2 regions of the Listeria sp. PSOL-1 genome follow, and region 2 is predicted to be linked to the other one. Evidence: a T-box and tRNA genes for the amino acid it is inferred to sense, from the RefSeq annotation. Region 2 holds a T-box; the other holds one or more tRNA genes.
What was found. A T-box is a leader RNA that pairs with one kind of tRNA and senses whether it is charged. The one in region 2 lies ahead of serS (serine--tRNA ligase), so its partner is inferred to be a tRNA-Ser.
Positions count from the first base shown of each region.

Region 1: it has a tRNA-Ser gene. The T-box ahead of serS (serine--tRNA ligase) is inferred to sense a tRNA for this amino acid. The anticodon was not compared.

Region 1 covers NZ_LR760298.1:1,477,055-1,482,854, reverse strand. Annotated here, with positions in the region: gene G6Q10_RS07160 (Nramp family divalent metal transporter) at 1-154, shown strand, start outside; gene G6Q10_RS07155 (VIT1/CCC1 transporter family protein) at 151-834, opposite strand; gene G6Q10_RS07150 (FAD:protein FMN transferase) at 1,002-2,075, shown strand; gene G6Q10_RS07145 (transporter permease) at 2,116-2,379, shown strand; gene G6Q10_RS07140 (SLC13 family permease) at 2,376-3,218, shown strand; tRNA gene G6Q10_RS07135 (tRNA-Ser) at 3,376-3,465, opposite strand; gene G6Q10_RS07130 (aldo/keto reductase) at 3,602-4,516, shown strand; gene G6Q10_RS07125 (peptidoglycan D,D-transpeptidase FtsI family protein) at 4,731-5,800, shown strand, end outside.
Region 2 covers NZ_LR760298.1:1,841,266-1,847,065, reverse strand. Annotated here, with positions in the region: gene G6Q10_RS08950 (cell wall anchor protein) at 1-66, opposite strand, end outside; gene pabB (aminodeoxychorismate synthase component I) at 178-1,887, opposite strand; gene G6Q10_RS08940 (anthranilate synthase component II) at 1,887-2,465, opposite strand; T-box leader at 2,590-2,797, shown strand; gene serS (serine--tRNA ligase) at 2,850-4,139, shown strand; gene G6Q10_RS08930 (alpha/beta fold hydrolase) at 4,301-5,800, opposite strand, start outside.

The DNA of each region.
Region 1 (5,800 bases), 360 kb from region 2:
ACTCGTATTATTTACGAGTGATAAGAAGAAAATGGGTGAATTTGCTAATACCTTCTCAGTAAAAATGTTAGCATGGTTAGCAACACTTGTGATTGTTGCTTTAAATATTTTCTTGCTTTGTTACATTATTTTAACTGGACAAGATCTAGGTTAAATACCAACCCATAAGCCAACAAGGTACGTGATGATCATTGTTAGCATCCCAACACACATGTTGCGCAAAACAGCATTTCGTTTCGGAGCACTGCCTAAGTAAGCACTGATATACCCTGTTAACCCAAGAGAGGCTAGCACAACTAAAAAAGTGAGCCCAATACGTACATTAGGCGGGAAAAGCAAAATCGTTAAAAGTGGTAAAAGTGCGCCTACTGAGAAAGACAACATAGAAGAAAGTGCAGCGTTCCAGGGATTAACATAATTATTAGGATTTAGTCCTAATTCCGATTCAGCATGAGCATTAAGTGCATCTTTTGCCATTAACTCAAAGGCTACTTGGTAGGCTAGATCTTTTGCTAGCCCTTTATTTTCATAAAAGGTTGCCAGTTCTTTTAACTCACCTTGATAATCAGCAGCAATTTCCTCTCGTTCAGTTTGGATTGCTGCTTTTTCGGTGTCTTTTTGTGTGCTGACAGAAACATATTCACCGCCAGCCATCGATAAGGCCCCAGCAACAAGTCCAGCAATTCCAGAAATAAAAATGGTATTGAGGTGGGTTGTTGCACCAGCAACGCCAATAACAATACCCGCTGTTGAAACAATACCATCATTGGCACCAAGGACTCCTGCACGTAAAATATTTAAGTTTTGGCTAATACTTTTTTTATTATGTTTCACCTTTTTCGCCCCTTTTTAGTGTAAGCTAATTTTCTTATACCCTTTTTTAGCAGAGAATATCAGAACGCGAGATCCTGGTGTAAAGAAGGTTCCCGCTCTTTTTTATATTGACTTCATTTGTTATAAAGGATACATTATTAGCGTAGGATAAATTATGAGGTGAGTTTATGAAGAAAAAAGGCTTTACAATCATTATTTTTAGTTGTTTAACACTACTTCTTGCTAGCTGTGCATCAAGCGGTAACTCTTCAGGAAAAAAGGATACACGGAATCTGATCACAACACCTTATGCCAAAACAGAATTTTTAATGGGGACGGTTGTAACGTTAAAAATTTATGATAACGGAAAAGAAGCTGTTTTAGATAAAGGGTTTAAGCGAGTTCGAGAATTAGCTGATAAAATTGATGTCAATGACGAAGAAAAAAGGAGCTCACAAGTTGATAAGATCAATGCAGCAAGTGGGAAACAACCAGTTAAAGTAGATAACGATATTTATTATTTAATTAAAGAAGGGATAAAGTATAGTCAGGCAACAGGTGGTTCTAAAGATATTTCAATTGGTCCCATTACTTCACTTTGGCATATTGGTTTTCCAGATGCTAGAAAACCAGCACAAAGTGAAATTAATCAGCGGTTACCACTAATCGGGTATAAAAACATCGAATTAAACGATCAAAATAAAACAGTCTATCTAAAAAAAGCAGGAATGCAGTTAGATTTAGGCGGCATTGCCAAAGGTTTCATTGCCGATCAAGTTGAACAAGTATTTAAAGCAAATGGCGTTACCACTTCAATTATTGATTTAGGAGGAAATGTAATTGTTCAAGGTGAAAGTCCAAAAGGTGGGGATTGGAATGTCGGCATTCAAGATCCTTTTTCGCCAAGAGGAACAATCCTTGGCAAATTACCTGAACAAAATAAATCAATTGTGACTTCCGGTATTTATGAGCGCTTTTTAGAAGTAGATGGGAAAAAATATCATCATTTATTTAATCCAAAAACAGGTTATCCATTTGATAATGATATTGCAGGTGTATCTATCATTAGTGATCAATCAATTACCGGTGATGGTCTTAGTTCCGCAGCCTTTTCTGAAGGAATTGAAAGTGGACTTAAGTTTATTAAGAAGCAAAAAGGTGTGGAAGCCATTTTTGTAAGCAAAAATAAAAAAGTTTATATCACACCGGGGTTAAAGGGAAGGTTTGAGCTAACAAGTAAAGACTTTAAAATGGGGAATTAAATGTGTCTAAATCGCTATTTCATTCTTGAGGGGCTAAAGCATGAAAATATTAATGTTTTTAAAAAAGGATTGGTTATTTACCATTTCATTTTTACTTGCCATAGCTAGCTGCTTATATGGAAAATTTGCCATCTCTTACATTGATGTCAAGATGATTTTTTCACTGTTTGGTTTGATGCTAGTTATAAAATCTTTTGAAAGAGTGGGCGTACTAAATGTTCTAGCTGAAAAAATGATCAGGAGTGCTAAATCTACACGTGTTCTTGTTCGTCGTTTAGTATGGCTTGCTTTTTTTCGTCCATGATTTTAACGAATGATGTCGCGCTTTTAAGCTTAATCCCGATTTTTATTATGATTGTAAAAAAGGTAAAAGATTTTCCTGAAATTATTTGGAGTGTTGTTTTACTTATTATAGCGGCTAATTTGGGAAGTGTATTATTGCCATTTGGAAATCCGCAAAATCTTTTTTTATTTGCTTACTACCATTTAAGCATTGTCACATTCTTACGCTGGTTATTACCATTATCGTTTATTTCGCTCGTGCTTTTATTCGTGTTAACGTTGAAAATCCCGTTAAAAGAACTCACACTAGCAAATATTTCGGAAACTCAAACCATAAATAAGAAAGCTGTGATTGTTCCTGTTTTCCTATTTATAGCTATGGTTTTGACAGTATTAAAGCTTATACCATATTTTATCGTTGTTCCGCTATTATGTATTGTACTGCTGTTTTTTGATCGTACTGCATTTAGGAAAATCGATTATCGGCTACTTCTTACGTTTGTGTTTTTCTTTTTAATTGTTGGAAATTTAATGTCTATTTCTTTGATGAAGCATTTTCTTCCGCAGCTTTTGACGCGCCCACTATCTAGTTTAATTGGCTCAGCTATAGTAAGTCAGCTGATTAGTAATGTTCCTGCTGCAATTTTAATTGCGCCATTTTCTGCCCATGCGCATGCTGTTTTGTTAGGTGTAAACATTGGCGGAATAGGAACACTCATTGCTTCAGTAGCCAATTTAATTGGATTTCGTATTTTTTCTCTTTATTTTCCGAATTTAAAAGCTGCTTTTTGGAAAACTTTTAGTTGGATTAATGGTTTTCTGCTAGCCATTTTACTTCTAGTATTTAGCTTGCTTGTCTGATTTTCTTTTTTTGAAAAAATGATAAAAAACCAGTATGGGAAAGAGAGAACCATACTGGTAAAAGACATAGATTGATTTCGAATGGATATCATATCCAACTAAACTTGAAACTCGCTTTATATTCGTTAAGAATTATATGAGAAATCAATCTGGAAAACGGAGAAACGGGGATTCGAACCCCGGCGCGGCATACACCGCCTAACAGATTTCGAGTCTGTCCCCTTCAGCCGGACTTGGGTATTTCTCCATCATGAAAACTTGCCAACAAAAGGTATTGTATAATAAATAAATGAAAAATACCAGTTCTAATTCCTCATTCAAGTGAAATCCTACGTTTTTTCGTAAAATTATCATATAATGAATGAAAGAAAGGTGGAATAGTCATGAAACAAATTAATTTAGGTGGAAAGATAAAAGCTCCGGCAATTGCACTTGGTTGTATGCGTATGGCCAACCTTTCAACAAATGAAGCTGAGAAAATAGTGATGACTGCGCTTGAACAAGGAATTAATTTTTTTGATCATGCCGATATTTATGGAGCTGGAAAATCGGAAGAAATTTTTGCAAATGTTGTTTCGCAAAAAGCGCATTTAAGAGAAAAAATGATTCTACAATCAAAATGTGGGATCAGAAAAGGTCTTTTTGATTTTTCAAAGAAACATATTATTGCTTCGGTAGATGGTACTTTAAAACGCTTAAAAACGGACTACTTGGATATTTTATTGTTGCATCGCCCAGACACATTGATGGAGCCTGAAGAAGTTGCAGCAGCATTTGATGAGTTAGAAAAGGCGGGGAAAGTCCGTCATTTTGGTGTAAGTAATCAAAATCCAATGCAAATTGAATTGCTGAAAACGGCGGTAAATCAAGAATTACTCATTAATCAGCTTCAATTTGGTCTTAAGCATACAGGAATGATTGATGCAGGTTTTAATGTAAATATGACCAATGAAGCGGGCATTAACCGTGACAATGGGATCTTAGAATATAGTAGGATTCAGCAGATGACGATTCAAGCTTGGTCTCCATTTCAATATGGTTATTTTGAAGGCGTTTTTCTAGATAATGAAAAATTTCCAGAAGTTAATAAAAAATTAAAGCAAGTGGCTGAAAAATATCATGTAACTAACGCTGCAATTGCAATTGCTTGGATCTTGCATCATCCTGCACAAATGCAAGCAATTGTTGGGACAATGACGCCTGAACGATTACAAAAAATTAGTAAGGCTAGCGAAGTCACCTTGACGCGTGAGGAATGGTATGACATTTATTTGTCTGCTGGGAATAAATTGCCGTAAAGGTAAAAATTTGAGGCTAGACTTCTACGATATGTTTGAGTGATACTAACTTAAGTTAGTGACTGTTGATGAGGAAATGATAGAAAAAAGCTTCTATCATTTCTCATGCATTTTTAAGAAATCTTTAAACGACGAATTGGAGATAATCTGTTAAAATAAAAAGAGCAGGGTTTTTATTACCTTATTTTAATCATTAAAGAAAGGATTTGTATGTGTGAAATTTCGTATAAGGCGAACGCCTAACACTGATAAAAAAGAAAAGAAAAAGATTCCTGTGCTACCCCTTCGTTTAAATATTTTATTTTTTATCGTTTTTTTACTTTTTTCAGCGCTTATTTTACGTCTCGGAGTTGTGCAAATTGTTGACGGTAATTCGTATAAGAAAAAAGCAGAACGAACCAATAATGTAATGATCAAAAAAAATATGCCCCGTGGTGGGATTTATGATAGCCATTACAACTTACTTGTCGGTAATAGCGCAGTAAACACCATTACTTACACACGAAGCAGCAAAACACAAAACGATGAGATTTTACGAGTGGCGAAGAAATTAAATAATTTGATCGATGTTCCAGATGAAAAAATATCAACACGTACGTTAAAAAACTACTGGATCGCAACAAATGAAGACGAATCAAGCAAACGTTTAACAAAAAAAGAGCGTGAAAAGAGTTCTAATGAGCAGTACAAGGCTCAATTAAATGAAGTGACTAAAGCGGACCTTGATAAGCTTACTAAAACAGACATTAAAATTGCTACACTCTATAAGCGGATGACAAACGGTTATGCGTTAAGTGAGCAAATTATTAAAGATAAAAATGTTTCTCAAAGTGAAATTGCACGTGTTAGTGAAAATCTAGATGAACTTCCAGGTGTTGATTCCACGATGAATTGGAATAGATATTACCCTTATGATGAGACGCTACGCTCCATTTTAGGATCTGTTAGTACTGAAAAAGAAGGTTTGCCAGAAGATAAAGTAAAATATTATTTATCACAAGGCTACAACCGAAATGATCGTGTTGGAAAAAGCTATCTTGAATCCGAATATGAAAAGGTCTTAGCTGGAAAAAAAGCAGAATACGAAACCGTGCTTGATTCTAACAATAATATTATTAACACGGTCCAAAAAGAAGCTGGTCAAAACGGGAAAGACCTAGTTCTTTCGCTTGATGTGAATTTGCAAAAAGCCACCGAAGAAATTTTGCGCACAAATATTAATCAAGGTAAGTCTTATGGGCAATCTGATTTGTTCGACCGAGCGTTTGTTGTCGCAATGGATCC
Region 2 (5,800 bases):
TGTTGGAAGTACAAGGCTTACAGACAAAACTAGAGAACTGCACAACATTTTTGAAATATTCTTCATTTGATTCTCTCCCTTTTCAATAGCGTATTAATTAAAACGCTTTCAAAATGATTTAAAAAAATAAAGTGCTGTACCTTAAAGTATAGCATATTTTTCGTAAGAGGGAGTTTGTTAATCCAACATTTTCATTTGAACAAACTCCCGTACGCTATTAAGTAGCCAGATGGATTTGGCTTTTTTTAGGTCAGTAGTTGTTATTATTTTTTCTTGTAAACGCTTTGTTTTAAGCAATTCTTGCCGAAAGACTCCAGGTAAAATTCCAACTGAAAGAGGTGGAGTGAAGTAGTCGCCATCTTGTTCGATCATAATATTTCCATTTATAAATTCAGTTATTTCACCACGTGTATTAAAAAGCAATGTTTCATCAGTATGTGATTTACGGCAGGATTCGTAGAAATCTCTTTTTGTAGTTTTGTGTGCTAAAAATTGGTGCTCAGCTATAGGATGATCAGCAAGTTCAAAGCTTTGCACATCATTTTTTGAAGCAATAGGATTTACATTAAGCTGTAAACTTCCATCTTTGGATAACACACTACGGAGTTTGAAACAATTGGTTGGGTGTTTTTTGGCTATCTTTTCCCAAGCTGTTTGAATCTCATGCTCTGAAAAATGAAAATTAAAATGCTGAGCACTTTTCTTCAAGCGTTGGTTGTGCAAGGATTGGCGCTTAATTTCACCATTTTCTAAACGCATGCTTTCGATTAAGCCAAACTCAGGGAAGGCATTATTTAGGACAGCTTTTTTAGCGTGTACTTCTTGATATTCTTTATTTGCGGTGGAGTCCCAGACAATTCCTCCACCAACGCCATACGTAACAGTTTGTTTTCTTTTATCAGCTATAAGTGTCCGAATAGGCACGCTAAAGATCATCTCATCATTAGGTGTAATATAGCCAATGGCACCGCAATAAACTTCACGAGGGCTTGTTTCTAAATCTTTAATCACATTCATTGTACTGATTTTTGGAGCGCCAGTAATCGAACCGCACGGGAAAAGCGCTTGAAAATACTTAAATAATGAAATCTCTTTTTTTATCGTAGCACGAATAGTAGATGTCATTTGCCAAACCGTTGGATAAGCTTCAAGCTCACAAAGTTTGGTGACTTTCACGCTTCCGGGAACAGCAATTCGTCCTAAATCATTTCTCAGTAAGTCAACGATCATGACGTTTTCAGCGCGGTTTTTTGGATCATTTTGCAACCAGTGAAAGTATTCATTGTCTTCTTGTTCAGTTTGTCCGCGTGTCGCTGTACCTTTCATTGGGCGAACGGTTATTTCACGTTGGCTTGCTTTGAAAAATAACTCTGGGGAAGCTGATAAAATTTGATAGTCATCTAAGTCGAGCAAGGCCGAATATGGAACATCACTGATTTGTTTTAATTGCTGATAATAGCCCGCCCAATTAGCATGGCTGGGATACTCTGTGTTTAAGCGGATCGTGTAGTTTACTTGGTAGGTATTTCCACAGGCAATTTGTTGCTTTATCTCATTTATGGCAGTTTGATAATCAGCAAAAGTGGTATCAAATTGAAATGAAAAAGGGTAGCTATCAGCAGGAAGATTTATTCCGCTCTCATAACGGTCATAAATGCCAAACCAGACAAGTGGTAAACTTGTATTTTCGTATGTTTTCATTTTTATATTAAAAGCAGGAGCGGCTTCGTAGCTAACATAACCAGCGATATATTTGCCTGATGCCTTTGCTGCTTCGGCTCGGGCGAAAATGGCTGGAATTTCTGCAAGTGAATGTGTTTGTAAAATCTCAATTGGTTTAGTGAAACGCTTTGAAATACCTTCAAAATCAAATTGTAACAGGCTCATTATCTGTTTCTCCCTTCAGCAAATTGTAAAAAATTAGCTAAGATTTGATGGCCATAGGTTGAAAGGATCGCTTCTGGATGAAATTGAACGCTCATAATTGGTAAAAAACGGTGTTCTAATGCCATGATCAACTGGTTATCTGTTTCTGCAGTAATCAATAAATTATTAGGTAATGTTTCACGTGGAACAATAAGCGAATGATAGCGCGTGACGGTAATTTTTTTGGGGATATCTTGGAATAATTTGCTAGGATAAGTCATCACTTCACTTGTTTTACCGTGAAATGGGGCAGGTGCTTTGATTATCTTTCCACCAAAATGATAAGCGATGATCTGGTGACCTAAGCAAATTCCAAGGATTGGCATATCAGTAGGAATTTTAGCTAAAAAGGCAAGCGTTTCTTTTTTCGTTTCAGGAGAACCGGGCCCTGGGGATAAAACAATGCCTTTATAATATGAAAAGTTCGTAATATGAGCGAGTTTTTCAGGATAAACAACGTCAACATTCGTCCCTAGCTCTAAAAAATATTGATAGAGGTTGTACGTAAAAGAATCATGATGGTCAATTAATAAAATCATTTTGTGAAATCCCCCTTTTAACCTACTTATTTCTTTTATAGCAGATAATCTTTATTTTAACAAGCTTAGCAAAAAATGCTTGTCAAATGTGGCAACATAAGTTAGAATACAAGTAATTAAACAAAGGAAAGCGTTGATGAGAACTAGTAATAAAGAGATCTTTCTAAAAGAGAGCAGATGGGTGGTGCGAATCTGCGAAAGAGCTTTATGAATCCATCTTGGAGTGAATAGTGACGAAGCTATTCCGGTTAGAGCCGTTAAATCAAAATGAAGCTGGAGACCCTTAGTGGTCTCAATTTAGGGTGGCAACGCGGTTAACTTCCGTCCCTTCTCTACAAAAGAGAAGAGGCGGGAGTTTTTTAATTTATAAAGGAGGAAGAAATTATGTTAGATGTTAAATTACTAAGAAATCAGTTTGAAGAAGTAAAAGCTAAGCTCACTCATCGTGGGGAAGATTTAGGTGAGTTTGAGAAATTTGGTGAGCTTGATAAACGGAGAAGAACATTGATTTTAGAATCAGAAAACTTAAAAAGCGAGCGGAATGAAGTTTCAGCCGAAATTGCAGAGCTTAAAAGAAATAAACAAAGTGCAGAGGCAAAAATTGAAGAAATGCGCGTTGTTGGCGATAAAATTAAGGCGCTTGATTTAGAATTAAAAGAAATTGATGAAAAACTAGAGCAAATTTTGATGTCAATTCCAAATATTCCGCATGAATCGACGCCAATAGGTGATTCTGAAGATGATAATATTGAGATTCGCAAATGGGGAGAAGTTCGTCATTTTGACTTTGAGCCAAAACCACATTGGGATTTAGGAAAAGCGCTTGATATTTTAGATTTTGAGAACGCTGCTAAAGTTACTGGCAGTCGCTTTGTTTTCTATAAAAAGTTGGGTGCACGGTTAGAGCGTGCCTTGCTCAATTTCATGATGGATTTACATGCGACAGAACATCAGTATGAAGAAATGTTACCTCCTTATCTAGTAAATCGCACAAGTATGACAGGAACAGGACAATTACCTAAATTTGAAGAAGATGCTTTTCTTATTGAAAAAGAAGATTATTTCTTAATTCCAACAGCGGAAGTCCCAGTAACAAATTATCATCGTGATGACATTTTAAAAGCAGAAGACTTGCCGCGTAAATATACTGCGTTTAGTGCGTGTTTTCGTTCTGAGGCGGGTTCAGCTGGTCGAGATACGCGTGGATTAATCAGACAGCATCAATTCAATAAAGTCGAATTAGTCCAGTTTGTTAAGCCAGAAGAATCTTATCAAGCGCTAGAAGCATTAACAGCTAACGCTGAAGAAGTCTTACGCCGCTTAGAACTTCCTTATCGTGTACTTAGTATGTGTACGGCTGATTTAGGCTTTACCGCAGCAAAAAAATACGACTTAGAGGTATGGATACCAAGTTACGGCGCGTATCGCGAAATTTCTTCATGTAGTAATTTTGAAGCTTTCCAAGCACGGAGAGCCAATATTCGTTTTCGTAGAGAAGCCAATGCAAAACCTGAGTATGTCCACACATTAAATGGTTCTGGACTTGCCATTGGGCGGACGGTAGCTGCGATCTTGGAAAATTATCAAGAAGAAGATGGCTCAGTGCAAATTCCAAAAGTGCTTCAACCTTACATGGGGGGCATTAAACGTGTGACTGCGGCATACGCAAAATAAATCGGTGACAAGTGTTCGCATTGAAGAAGTTTGCCAGACTTCCGGTTCTCACGTACAGTCGTACGCTCCGCTTCCGGATTCTGGCAAACTTCTTTAATACAAACGCTTTCGCTCGATTTGTTGTGTTCGAAATGTAGAACCTACGCTTTACAAGCTCTTGACTATTCGACTGTTAATGCTTCGATTGGATCTAATTTGGCTGCTTTTCGGCTTGGGGCTAAGGCTGCAAGTAGGTTAATGATGATGTTGATGACCACGCCAAATATGGCATGTCCAAGTGAAATTTGGATAATGTTATACGTGATATGTTCATAGCTGATCGGGTTAACAAGGGCTTGGGTAACAACTGCGCCAATAACTCCTAAAATAGAGCTGAAAAGTCCCAAAAAGAAAGCTTCTGATACAAATAGATAGCGAATATCTTTTCTTCTAGCGCCAAGTGCTCGTAAAATACCAATCTCTTTCGTTCGCTCAGAAACAGAGATATACAATACAACGATCACCATAATAGCAGAAACAAGAAGGGAAATGCCAGCGATTGCTGCTAAAACATAGACAGCTAGGTTAATATAAAGCGTGACGGTATCTAGAATTGCACCAACTCCTGTAATGGAATATTTTGCGTTCTTGCCTTCTTTAATATCCTTGATTTTATTTTGAACAGTTTTTACATTGGTGGTTTTATCAACTGAGATATTAATAAAGTTAGGTGTCAGTGTTAGGTTATTCGCCTTATACATTGATTCTAGTGTGGCATAGGAAATGGCTGAGCTACCTTGTTCATCTGAAATACCTGAAATGGTGAGTTCTGTAGAGATAATTTGGGGAACGTTATCAGAGTCTAAGGCCTGTAGCGATAATTTAACTTTTTTGCCAATTAATTTTTTATAATTTTTGTCGAGTTCTTTGGCTTTACCTTTTTCTAAAAGGATTTCGTTTTTCCTCGGCGACTTGCCTATTTTAATATCATTTTGTTTTACGCTGTCTGTAAGTGTTTGGAAAGTGGGCGTTTGCGTTTTGTTTTTTTCATAATTGAAAGTTGCTCCGCTGACGAACATTCCTTTTTGGACATTTTTAACGTGAGCTACTTTTTTAAGTTCATTCAAATCTTGATTGGCTATTTTTTCAGAAGGCTTTGGTTGCTGAGTATTTTCTGCTTTTTTCATGACTTGGAAAGAATTTGGATTCACCAATTCACCAATTTGTTGATTAATATAACCGTTTCCTCCCGAGCCTAAAGCTAACATCAAAATCACCGAAAAAATACCAATCGCTCCGCCTAAAGTGATAAGGAGATTTCTTTTAATATTGTACATAATATGGTTCCATGCCATTTTAATAAGGTTTGGAAAGGAAAGTGGTTTACTAATTGTTTTTTTTGGCTTTTTGATCGGATAAGGTTTTCGTAGTCTTTCTTCTTCTTCAACCTCTCCATCAGCGAGACGAACAATATAAGTCCCGTAATTCGCCACGTCCTTTGAATGCGTAACGACGATAACTAATTTTCCAGATTTAGCAATCTTTTTTAAAATCTCTAAGACTTCTTTCGTATTTTGAGCATCGAGTGCGCCTGTTGGTTCATCTGCAATAATAATCGTAGGATCATGCGCTAAAGCTCGGGCAATTGCTACACGCTGTTTTTGTCCGCCTGAGAGTTGATT